2 regions of the Mesorhizobium sp. M1328 genome follow, and region 2 is predicted to be linked to the other one. Evidence: riboswitches for the same ligand, from Rfam matches in the RefSeq annotation. Region 2 holds a riboswitch; the other holds the start of a gene.
The links. Region 2 has a riboswitch for S-adenosylmethionine ahead of metX (homoserine O-acetyltransferase MetX). Riboswitches for the same ligand answer to the same signal wherever they lie in the genome.
Positions count from the first base shown of each region.

Region 1 (6,182 bases), on a different contig from region 2:
CCTCCTTTCCATAGCCCTCCTTCTTTCAAATCTCGCCAGCATCCTGTTAGCTTCGCTGAAGCTGAAGCGACCAGCCAGGATTGCACCGCCCGCGGCCGACGCGCCGCCGGTATCGATCGTCGTCCCGGCGCGCGGCGTCGAGCCGTTTGCCGAAGAGACTCTGGAGCGCGCCTTCTCCCTCGACTGGCCGCGCTACGAACTCATCTTCTGCGTCGCCCATACCGATGACCCGGTGGTCAAGCCGATCACCGCCGCAATGGCGCGGTTTCCAGCTATTCGCGCCCGCCTTCTAGTCGGTGACGACCGCATCAGCGGCAATCCAAAACTCAATAATTGCGTGAAGGGTTGGGAGGCGGCCCATTATCGCTGGGTCATCCTTGCCGATTCCAACGTGCTTATGCCGAGCGATTATGTCCAACAGCTGATGGCGGCATGGCGGCCCGATACCGGCCTCGTCTGCTCGACGCCGATCGGCTCGCGGCCGGGCGGGTTTTGGGGGGAGGTCGAATGCGCCTTTCTCAACACGCTGCAGGCACGCTGGCAGTACGCTGGAGAGGCGCTCGGCCTCGGCTTCGCGCAGGGCAAGAGCATGTTGTGGAACAAGCCGATGCTCGATGCCAATGGCGGCATCCGCGCGCTTGCTGCCGAGATCGCCGAGGACGCCGCCGCGACCAAGCTGGTCAACGGGCTCGGACTGCGGGTCAATCTTGTCGCCTCGCCCTTCGAACAGCCGCTCGGCCGGCGCACGCTTGGCGAGATCTGGTCGCGGCAGGCGCGCTGGGCGCGGCTGCGCCGCGTCACCTTTGCACTGTTCTTTGCCCCCGAAATCCTGATCGGCGCGGCGCCGCCGCTGGTGCTTGCGCTGATCGCCGCGGCTGACGCCGGCGTCAGCCTGCCGGCAACCGCCATCGCCGTGCTGGTCGCGGCCTACCTGCCGGAATGCGTCTTGGCCTCGGCCAAGGGATGGCACCTGTCGCCGCGCACGATCCCGGCGATGATGGCGCGAGACCTGATGCTTCCCGCCATTTGGGCGCGCGGATGGCTGAGCGGCGCCGTCGACTGGCGCGGCAACGTGATGACCATCCAGACCAAGGCCGTCGCGGAGCTGGAAGAGACCCCGTCCGGCGCCTGATCGGCGCATCCCCGCTCGCCTCTGTTCGGCCAGTCCTTATCCGGCAGCTCTCAGCGCTTGCTCGATATCTTCGAGCAGATCGTTGGCATCTTCCAGGCCGACGGAAAGCCTGAGCGTTCCCGGTCCGATACCGAGCTCGGCGCGAGCCTCATCGGTCAAGTTCTTGTGCGTCGTCGTCGCCGGATGGGTGATCAGGCTCTTGGCATCGCCGAGATTGTTGGAAATCAGCACGATGTCGAGTGCGTTCTGGAAGGCAAAGGCCGCCTGCTTGCCGCCCTTCACATCCAGGCAGATCAGCGTCGAGCCGCCCGACATCTGCTTCTGGACCACGGCCGCTTGCGGGTGGTCGGCGCGGCCGGGATAGATGACGCGGGCGATTTGCGGGCGCTCGGCGAGGAAATCCGCGATGCGGCCGGCACTTTCCGTCTGCTGACGTACGCGCAGCGGCAGCGTCTCCAGGCCTTTCAGCAGCGTCCAGGCATTGAAGGGCGAGAGGCTGGGGCCGGTGTGGCGGAAATAGTCGTGCAGGTTCTCGTCGATCCATTTCTTGTCCGACAGGACGATGCCGCCAAGACAGCGCCCCTGGCCATCAATATGCTTGGTCGCGGAGTAGACGACGATGTGGGCGCCGAGCTGCAGGGGTTTCTGCTGCAAGGGCGTGGCGAAGACATTGTCGACGATCAGCCTGGCGCCAATCGAGTTGGCAAGTGCGGCGACGGCGGCGATGTCGACCACCTCCAGCGTCGGATTGGTCGGGCTTTCCAGGAAGAACAGTTTGGTGTTCGGCTTGACCGCCTTTTCCCAACTGGCGATGTCTGTGCCGTCGACCAGTGTTGCCTCGATGCCGTATTTCGGCGCCAGCGTCTCGACCACCCAGCGGCAGGAGCCGAACAGCGCGCGCGCCGCGACGATATGGTCGCCCGCCTTGGCGCTGCACAGCAGTGCTGCCGTCACCGCCGCCATGCCGGATGCCGTGGCGCGCGCGTCCTCGGCGCCTTCCAGCGCGCACATGCGTTTTTCAAACATGTCGACGGTCGGGTTGGCATAGCGCGAATAGATGAAGCCCGGCTCCTCGCCCTTGAAGCGGGCTTCCGCCGCTTGCGCCGTCTCGTAGACATAGCCTTGGGTGAGATACATCGCCTCGGAGGTCTCGCCGAAGCCGGAACGCAGCGTCCCGGCATGCACGAGTGCGGTCTGAGGCTTCCAGTCGCGCTTCTTGTTCATCATTCTATCCAACACCAAAAATGGTCCAAACAACAAAAAACCGGTCGCGAAAGTCGCAACCGGTCCATATGGCCTTGCGGCCCGACGGTCCTTTAGCGACTTGTTTAACGTGGCTGCAAGCCGACCGGCCAAATCACCACGGGATAACGACCTTTAGACCCGCGCCACGCTTGCGTCAATTGCCGGCATGATTAAGAGGGTTGTACCAAGCAGGTGCCAAAGGCGTCCACGGTCGGACCTGCGACAGAACAAGACCTCGCCCGGCGTTCGAACGGAGCCAGACCCTTGCGGCAGACAGGCATTCTTCCCGATCAGGATATTTCCGCGCTGTTCCAGTCGGGCGCGCTGAAATCGCCGCGCACGCTCGATGCCGATCAGATCCAGCCGGCCAGCCTTGACCTCAGGCTCGGCGACAAGGCCTGGCGGGTGCGTGCTTCCTTCTTGCCCGGCCCGGACCACAGGGTTGTCGATAAGCTCGACCGGCTGAAGCTGCACGAGATCAACCTCGCCGATGGTGCCGTGCTGGAAACCGGCTGCGTCTACATCGTGCCGCTGCTCGAAAGCCTGGCGCTGCCCGTGCATATTTCCGCCTCCGCCAACCCGAAAAGCTCGACCGGACGGCTCGATATCTTCACCCGGGTAATGACCGATCGCGGCCACGAGTTCGACAAGATCGCCGCCGGCTATGAAGGCCCGCTCTATCTGGAGGTCAGCCCGCGCACCTTCCCGATCGTGGTGCGGACCGGCTCGCGGCTGTCGCAGATCAGGTTCCGCACCGGCAATGCGCTTTTGTCGGAAAGCGAGCTGCACGAGTTGCACCGCGCCGAAATGCTGGTCGCCACCGAACCACCCAATATCTCAGGCGGTGGCATCGCGCTGTCGATCGATCTCGACGGCGACAAGGACGGGCTGGTCGGCTATCGCGGCAAGCACCACACCGGCCTGGTCGACGTCGACAAGCGCGCCGCGCAGGATGTCGTCGATTTCTGGGAGCCGCTCTACAAGAGCGGTGCCGGCGAGCTGGTGCTCGATCCGGACGAATTCTATATTCTGGTGTCGCGCGAGGCGGTGCATGTGCCGCCGCTCTACGCCGCCGAAATGACGCCCTTCGATCCGCTGGTCGGCGAGTTCCGCGTCCATTATGCCGGTTTCTTCGACCCGGGTTTCGGCCATTCGGCGTCGGGCGGCACCGGCAGCCGGGCGGTGCTCGAGGTACGCAGCCATGAAGTGCCGTTCATCCTCGACCACGGCCAGATCGTCGGGCGGCTAGTCTACGAGCACATGCTGAAACGGCCGCAAGCGCTCTACGGCACAGATCTCGGCTCGAACTATCAGGCGCAGGGCCTGAAACTGTCCAAGCATTTCCGCGCCGCGCGCTGAGCTTGTTCGCAAGCCGTCAGCCGCGAACAAGCCGTCAGCCGCGAAACAGATATTCTTTCGCGGCGCCAAGGCAGCCATGAAACTGACCGATAAAGAGCAGTTCTCGCACTGCCAATCGCTTCTTCCCCCAAAATCCTCTGGTTTGCTTCTCGTCAAGTGAGGCGCTTGAGCTGGACTGCAAGGGGAACAACTGCTTGCCGAGACATCCCAGCACATGGGCTCTGGCGGAGTCGATACCGCAGGCTCTGCCATTGTCGTTCATTCTGTCAGCGCGGAGTGCGGACGTCATGCGATCCGCGTTGCGCATCAGAAAGCTCACTTGCGATTTCGAATAGCCGGTGGCCAGAAGCCGGTTAGTCATCGACATCCGGGCTTCGCGATAGGATTTTGCGCTGCATTGTCCGGCGCTGTAAGCCGCTGGGGAGAAATAGGCGAGGAACAGGACTAAACTTACGAACACAGTGCCAATCCGCAGGCCGTTCATCTTTCGCCCCTGAATTCTGTCACCAGTTTACAACGCCTTCACCGCCACCTTCACCGGCTGCTCGATTTCAAGCGGGTTGCGCAGCGGCAGGCCGAAATCCTGGGCCTCGATTTCGAACACGTCGCCGGCCTCGGTCCTGATGCCGTCGGCGAAGGACAGCGTCGCCGTGCCGAACATGTGCACATGCACGTCGCCCGGCTGGCGGAAGGCCGAGTATTTGAAGTGGTGATGCTCGAGATTGCCAATGGTGTGCGACATGTTCGCCTCGCCCGACAGGAACGGCTTTTCCCAAAGCAGCTTGCCGTCACGCAGGATGCGTGAGGCGCCGCGGATGTCGGACGGCAGATCGCCGATCAGGATTTCGGGCCCGAACGAAGCGTTGCGCAGCTTGGAATGGGCAAGGAAGAGATAGTTCACGCGCTCGGTGACGTGGTCGGAAAACTCGTTCGACAGCGTGAAGCCGACGCGGAACGGGGCGCCGTCGTCGCCGATCACATAGATACCGGCGATTTCCGGCTCCTCGCCGGCATCCTGGGCGAAGGCCGGCGACATAAGCGGCGCCCCGGGCGCCACTGCCATGGTGCCATTGCCCTTGTAGAACCATTCCGGCTGCACGCCAGTCTGGCCCTTCGCCGGCTTGCCGCCCTCAAGCCCCATGCGGAACATCTTCATGGAATCGGTCAGCTGTTCCTCGCCGTCCGTGCTGAGCTTCTTATGCATGGAATCGCGGGTCGCGGCGGAGCCGAGATGCGTCAGCCCGGTGCCGGTGAGATGGAGATGCGCCGGATCGGGATGGTTGATCGGCGACAGCAGCCGCCCCTTCTTGTAGGCTGCGTCGAGATCGACGGTTTCGCCAAAGCCCTTGCGCTCGATCAGGGCGACAAGCCCGCTGCCGGTGCGCGCGGCCTCCATCGCCAGCGAATAGACGCTGCGGGCGCCGTTGATGACGCGGGTCTTGCCGCCGTTGCGGGCAACGACGCGGATCGTCTCGGCGTCGTCGAGGATCTGTGAGATCAGCATGGTAACCCTCTCTGAATTGCGGGCTGGCCTGCCTTTCTCGGCAAACCCTACCCTGCGCGGCCCGGACCCTGTCCTCGCCTCGGTTGAAATTCTTCGTCCGGATTGCGCTCGCGGATCAGGTCCTTCGGGGGACTTTTTCGCGTCGCCCGGCAGCGCCGCGATATGACCCGTATGCCTCCTGGTTGCCTCTCAAGCCTTGTTCTTGTTGTAGACGTCGAAGACGACGGCGCCGAGCAGCACCAGGCCTTTGACCACCTGCTGCCAGTCGACATTGACGCCCATGATCGACATGCCGTTGTTCATGACGCCCATGATAAAGCCGCCGACCACCGCGCCGATGACCTGGCCGACACCGCCCATCGCCGAAGCGCCACCGATGAACACCGCGGCGATGACGTCAAGCTCGCTGCCGAGGCCCGCCGCCGGCACAGCCTGGCCCAGGCGCGCAGCGATAATCAGGCCGCCGAGTGCCGACAGCACGCCCATATTGATGAACACCATCAACGTCAGCCGTTCGGTCTTGATGCCCGATAGCTGGGCTGCCTTGGCATTGCCGCCCATCGCATAGATGCGACGGCCGATCGTCATGCGTTTGGTAACGAAGACGAACAACGCGATCAGCACGCCCATCACCATGAGAACGATGGGGAGACCCCTATAGGTGGCGAATTGGTAGACGAGAAACAGCGCCAGCGCGCTGATCACCAGGGTCTTGACGACGAACAGCGAGAAGGGCTCGGCTTCGTAGCCATGCTTCTCGCGGGTGCGCCGTGCCCTGAGTCCGAAATAGGCATAGGCGAGCACGGCGACGAGGCCGATCACGATCGTCGTCAGGTGCAGCGTCAGGCCGCTGCCGACAATGGTTTTGCCGGCGGCGTTCACGGTTGGCGGTATCAGCGTCAATGGGCCGATCAGGTCCGGAATGAAGCCGGAACTGAGCGC
Region 1 is NZ_JAMYLO010000009.1:139,616-145,797, forward strand. Features, by position in the region: gene NKH23_RS17950 (ceramide glucosyltransferase) at 1-1,132, shown strand, start outside; gene NKH23_RS17955 (O-succinylhomoserine sulfhydrylase) at 1,169-2,359, opposite strand; SAM riboswitch at 2,429-2,506, opposite strand; gene NKH23_RS17960 (2'-deoxycytidine 5'-triphosphate deaminase) at 2,642-3,736, shown strand; gene NKH23_RS17965 (hypothetical protein) at 3,771-4,220, opposite strand; gene araD1 (AraD1 family protein) at 4,248-5,240, opposite strand; gene mmsB (multiple monosaccharide ABC transporter permease) at 5,430-6,182, opposite strand, start outside.
Region 1: linked by a shared signal. The riboswitch ahead of NKH23_RS17955 (O-succinylhomoserine sulfhydrylase) and the one ahead of metX (homoserine O-acetyltransferase MetX) in region 2 are both predicted to bind S-adenosylmethionine.

Region 2 (6,182 bases):
CCTTCTCGAAGGCCAGCCGATCGAGAATCGGCTGGCGTGCTGGGTCCAGAGGTGGCTGAGCGTCTGTCATGGGACTTCCGGGTTAGGTTCGCATTACGCGCGCCTCAGGCGGCCGGTGCAAGGCCGCTCCCGCTCACCATGAAGGAACTGCCTTGCGGTTGGCCGGTGGCGAGCGCGACCACCGCCCGTCCGACATCGGCCGGCGTTTGCATGTCGGTCATGGCGGCGATGAAGTCCGCCGGCTGGATGCCCATATAGGCCGCGATGCTGTCGACGCCGGCCTTGCCGACGCCGGTCTCCGGCATGATGCGCATCGGCGCGAGCGCCATGAAGCGCAGGCGGAGGCCGAGCCGGTCGGCCTCCTTCTGGCTATGACCGGCCAGGAACATCTGCATGCGTTTTGCGCCGGCATAGCCGCCGGCGTTCGGTGGCCCGCCGGTCAAGGCCGCGCCGCTGGAGATCAGAACGATCCGGGTTCCCGGCTTGAGCGGACGCCGCAGAGCGGCCCGGCAAAACAGGAACGAGGCCTTGACGTCCGTGTCCCAGTTTGCGGAGAACGCCTTCCAGTTCTGTTCATGCACCGGCGCGGAAGGCGCCAGCGCACCTGCACAGATCACCAGCACGTCCGGCTCCAGCGCGGCGAAGACCTTATCGGGGGCGGAGTCCACCGTCGCATCGACCGCGAGCGTCTTCACACCCGAGACCTCCCAGGCAAATTGCGCCAGAGCCTGTTTTCCGCGGGCGACGGCCAGCACCGTCGCTTTCTCCTTGAGGGCGGCCTCCGCGATGGAGCGGCCAACACCACGGCTGCCTCCGACGACGACGACATTCTGACCTTGCAACGATCCCATGGATCACCTCTCTGTTCCCGGCCGCCGGACCATCCAGGCGCGCTCATCGATAAGGACAGCGCGGGCGAGGGGAAATCATCGGTGCCAGGCGGAAATATCTTTCAGTGACGGCAGCGGCGCGCCAGTTTTGTATTCAGTGTCATTACCTCGGGGGTAATCGACCTGTGCGCTACGTCTCGGCAAAACTGCTCCCATCAAGCCGATTGTTCGGCTTTCGACCACAAGGAGTTACGCCATGACCGCCTATGCCGTCGCCCATATGCGCCAGGTCACGCCAGGGCCGCAGATCATCGAGTACCTGCACAAGATCGATGCCACGCTGGAGCCGTTTGGCGGTCGCTTCATCGTGCATGGCAGCGAGGTGGAAGCCGTTGAAAACACCTGGCCGGGGCACCTCGTGATTATCGAGTTTCCCGACAGGCAGCAGGCGCGCGCATGGTACGACTCGCCCGCCTATCGGGAGATCTTGCCGCTGCGTACCGGCAATTCCCAGTCCGACGTGGTCTTCGTCGACGGCGTCCAGCACCCGCACAAGGCCACCGACGTTCTCGAATAAAGGGACGATCTGCTACGACTGGCTCTTATCGTTTCAGCAGGAACACCGCCTGCTGGCCGAAAAAATTCCAGAACCACCACGGCATCGAGAAGCCGATCCGCTGGCCGTTGGCGTCGAGCGCGGTTGCCTTTTCCACCGTCGCGCCAAGCTCGTCGCATAGATTGACGAAATCGCGAATGGTGCAGAAATGGATGTTGGGGGTGTCGTACCAATAATAGGGCAGGTCCTTGGTCACCGGCATGCGGCCGTTGAAGAGCAGCGAAAAGCGCACCCGCCAATGGCCGAAATTCGGGAAGGAGACGATGGCGCGGTTGCCGATCCGGAGCAGTTCGTCGAGCACCAGCTTCGGATTGCGGGTCGCCTGCAAGGTCTGCGACAAGACGACGAAGTCGAAACCCTTGTCGGGATAGAATTGGAGATCCTTGTCGGCATCGCCCTGGATGACCGACAGGCCCCGCGCCACGCATTCGTTGACGCCGCGCTGCGACAGTTCCAGCCCGCGGCCATCGACCTTCTTGGTCTCCTGCAGCAATTCGAGCAGCAGGCCGTCACCGGAACCGACGTCCAGCACCCGCGACTGCGGCGGGATGAGATCGGCGACGACTTCGAGGTCGACGCGCTGGGCGCGGTTGACGCTCATGCGTTCGGCTCCTGCCTGGCGCATGGTCCTGATCCGAACAGTCCGCAACCTTCCGAGGTCATGCGCCGAGCCCTCTCGCCCGCGCGGCCGAGGCGATGAAGCCTTTGATGGCGGCGAACAGTTCCGGCTCGTCGAGCAGGAAGGCGTCGTGGCCGCGGTCGGTCTCGATTTCGACGAACGATACCGAGGCGCCGGCCGCGTTCAGCGCGTGCACGACCGAGCGGCTCTCCTCGGTCGGGAACAGCCAGTCGCTGGTGAACGAAACCAGGCAGAAGCGCGTCTTGGTGCCGGCGAAGGCATCGGCCAGCCGGCCGCCATGGTCGGCGGCGAGATCGAAATAGTCCATCGCCCGGGTCATGTAGAGATAGGAGTTGGCATCGAAGCGATCGACGAAGGTCATGCCCTGATGGCGCAGATAGCTCTCGATCTGGAAGTCGGCATCGAAGCCGAAGGTCAGGGCTTCGCGGTCTTGCAGGTTGCGGCCGAACTTGCGGTGCAGCGCTGCTTCCGACAGATAGGTGATGTGGGCGGCCATGCGCGCCACCGCCAGCCCCTTTTCCGGCCGCTTGCCATGCTCGAAATATTTGCCGCCATGCCAGTCGGGGTCGGCCATCACCGCCTGCCTGCCGACCTCGTGGAAAGCGATGTTCTGCGAAGAATGGCGGGCGCCGGTGGCGATCGGCAGCGCCGAGAAGACGCGCTCCGGATAGCTGGAGGCCCATTGCAGCACCTGCATGCCGCCCATCGAGCCGCCAAGCACGCTGAACAGCTGTTCGATGCCGAAATGCTCGACCAGCTTCAGCTGCGCCCGCACCATGTCGCGGATGGTGATGATCGGCAGGTCGAGCCCGTAGGGCTTGGCGGTGGCGGGATTTGTCGAGGCGGGGCCGGTGGAGCCGAGACAGCCGCCGATGACGTTTGACGAGATTACGAAGAAACGGTCGGTGTCGATGATCTTGCCGGGGCCGATCAGCACTTCCCACCAGCCCGGCTTGCCGGTCACCGGATTGGTGTTGGCGACATGCTGGTCGCCGGTCAGCGCATGGCAGACGAGGATGGCGTTGGAGCGCGCGTCGTTGAGCGTGCCATAGGTCTGGTAGGCGATCTGGAACGGCGACAGCAGCGTGCCGGCGTCGAGCTTGAGCGGCTTGTCGGCGCCGAAACGCAACACCGGGCTCGACGGCTGGTCGGCCTCGTTGTTGGTTTTTCGAGCGCGCAAAGCGACCATCACATCTCCTTGCCCGGGCTTCAGCTGCCGCCAGTCTGGAGCAACAACCAGTCAGGGCAACAAAAAACCGGCCATGCCTTCGCAAAGCCGGTTACAGGATGCAAACGGCCCTTTAGCAAGTTGTTTAACGTGGCTGCAAGCCGACCGGCCAAATCACCACGGAACTGTAGCCGTTCTTCTATGACTCGCGCATGGCTTCGTCAACGGCAAGTTCTTGATCCCGAATTGCCGCCCCTCGACATTCCGGGCCACGGCTTGTATTTCCGCTGCGGCCTCCGGATGGAGGCATCCTCGACGGATTTCATGGAATGAGCCAGACACCGGATCAGATACGTCCAACGCCCCGCGCCGGCATCATGGACATCGAAGCCTATGTGCCCGGCAAGAGCGCGGCGTCTGAAGGTGTCGCCAAGGTCCATAAATTGTCGGCGAACGAGAACCCGCTCGGTCCTTCGCCAAAGGCGATAGAGGCCGCGCGCGCGGTCGCCGACAAGCTCGCGGTCTATCCCGACGGCAGCGCCAGGCGCCTGAGGGAAGCGATCGCCGAGGTGCACGGGCTCAACCCGGCGAACATCGTCTGCTCCAACGGCTCCGACGAGATTCTGGGCCTGCTGGCGCAGACCTACCTCGCACCCGGCGATGAAGCCATCATCACCGAACACGGCTTCATGGTCTACAAGATCTATATACAGTCGGCCGGTGCGGTCCCGGTAACGGTCAAGGAGACCCACGAACGCGCCGACATCGACGCGATCCTTGCCGCGGTGACGCCGCGCACCAGGATCATCTTCCTTGCCAATCCAAACAATCCAACCGGCACTTACGTGCCGTTCCAGGAGGTGCGCCGCCTGCATGCCGGCCTGCCGCGAAACGTGCTTCTGGTGCTGGATGCCGCTTACGCCGAATATGTCCGGCGCAACGACTATGAAGCCGGCGTCGAGTTGGTGGGCAGCGCGGAAAACGTGGTCATGACCCGCACTTTCTCCAAATTGGGCCTGGGCGGCGCGCGGATCGGCTGGATGTATGCGCCAATGCACGTCATCGACGCGATCAACCGCGTGCGGGGACCTTTCAATGTCAATGCGACGGCAATCGAGGCCGGCATCGCGGCGATCCGCGACCGCGCCCACATCGAACGCAGCGTAGCGCATAACGAGACCTGGCTGGCTTGGCTGAGCGAGCAATTGGAGGGGCTTGGGCTGCGGGTGACGCCGAGCGTCGGCAATTTCATCCTCATCCACTTTCCCGAGGACAAAAAGCATTCGGCGGAGGCGGCCGACGACTACCTCAGCCAGCGCGGCTACATATTGCGGCGCGTTTCCGGCTACGGTTTTCCCAACGCGCTGCGCATGAGCATCGGCACCGAAGAGGCCAACCGCGGCGTTGTCGCAGCACTCGCGACATTCCTGAAAAGCTAGAACACCATGACCTCACCGATGTTCGAAAAGATCGCGCTGGTCGGCATCGGCCTGATCGGCTCGTCGCTTGCCCGCGTCATCCGCCGCGAGGGACTGGCCGGCCAAGTCGCGATTTCGACGCGCAGCGAGGCGACGCTGGCGCGGGCGCGCGAACTTGGCCTTGGCGACACCTACACGACGGACGCGAAAGAGGCGGTTCGCGACGCCGATCTGGTCATCGTTTCGGTGCCGGTCGGCTCTTCGGGTACCGTCGCCGCGGAGATCGCACCGGCGCTGAAGAAGGGCGCCATCCTCACCGATGTCGGCTCGACCAAGGCGTCGGTCATCGCGCAGATGCAGCCGCATGTCCCTGATGGCGTGCACTTCATCCCCGGCCATCCTTTGGCCGGCACCGAAAAATCGGGACCGGATGCCGGTTTTGCCGAACTGTTCGAGAACCGCTGGTGCATCTTCACGCCGCTGCCCGGCACCGATCCCGCGGCACTGGAAAAGCTCTCGGAATTCTGGCGCCGCTGCGGCTCCAACATCGACACGATGGACCCGCAGCATCACGACATGACGCTGGCCATCGTTTCGCACCTGCCGCACATCATCGCCTACAACATCGTCGGTACCGCCGACGATCTGGAGTCGGTGACCAAGTCCGAGGTCATCAAATACTCGGCTTCCGGCTTTCGCGACTTCACCCGTCTCGCGGCGTCCGACCCGACCATGTGGCGCGACGTCTGCCTGCACAACAAGGACGCCATTCTCGAAATGCTGGCGCGGTTTTCCGAGGATCTGTCCTCGCTGCAGCGGGCGATCCGCTGGGGCGACGGCGAAAAGCTGTTCGACCTGTTCACCCGCACCCGCGCCGTCCGCCGCTCGATTATCGAGGCCGGCCAGGACATCGACGTACCGGATTTCGGCCGCCAGGCAGTCGAACACCCGCCGAAGGGATAAGCCGCGGCAGGCCGATCGCAGGCCAGACCGCCCTAGAACGGTTCATCGTTTCACGGAAACGCCGAGCCGCTCTATCTTTTTGTTTTGACGCAATTCCGGACGGAAAACCGTTCACACTTTTCCTGGAATTACTCTAAAGCGCGTCGCGTTCGACCGGCCTCATGTGACGCGCATTAGGTTCTTGTTTTGATGCATGTCGTTGTCGCAAAACCGCTGCACACTTTTGCGCGACATGCATTAGTCGAGCGGCTTGATCTTGCCGAGCGGGATGAAGCCGAGCGAGGCCTTGCCCCTCACGATCTTAAGCGGCATCGACGGCTGGTTGCCGAGCAGCGCCAGTCCGGCAAAGCCGGTTTGGATCTCTTTCTTCTGCTCGGGGATGGCGGTGGCGAGGATTGCCGCCACTGCCTTCGGATCAGTGAGCCTGATCGTCAGGTCGGCATTTAGGAGACCGTCGTCATCGACCGACAGCGGTCCGGAAACGGTGATGCGCGCAGTTCCGGACGACAGATCGAGCTCGTGGATTTCGGCCGCCTGGCCGCGCAGG
Region 2 is NZ_JAMYLO010000015.1:110,784-116,965, forward strand. Features, by position in the region: gene NKH23_RS23695 (RNA polymerase subunit sigma-70) at 1-70, opposite strand, end outside; gene NKH23_RS23700 (SDR family NAD(P)-dependent oxidoreductase) at 105-851, opposite strand; gene NKH23_RS23705 (DUF1330 domain-containing protein) at 1,087-1,407, shown strand; gene metW (methionine biosynthesis protein MetW) at 1,433-2,047, opposite strand; gene metX (homoserine O-acetyltransferase MetX) at 2,106-3,275, opposite strand; SAM riboswitch at 3,368-3,445, opposite strand; gene hisC (histidinol-phosphate transaminase) at 3,584-4,693, shown strand; gene NKH23_RS23725 (prephenate/arogenate dehydrogenase family protein) at 4,700-5,635, shown strand; gene NKH23_RS23730 (DUF2125 domain-containing protein) at 5,873-6,182, opposite strand, start outside.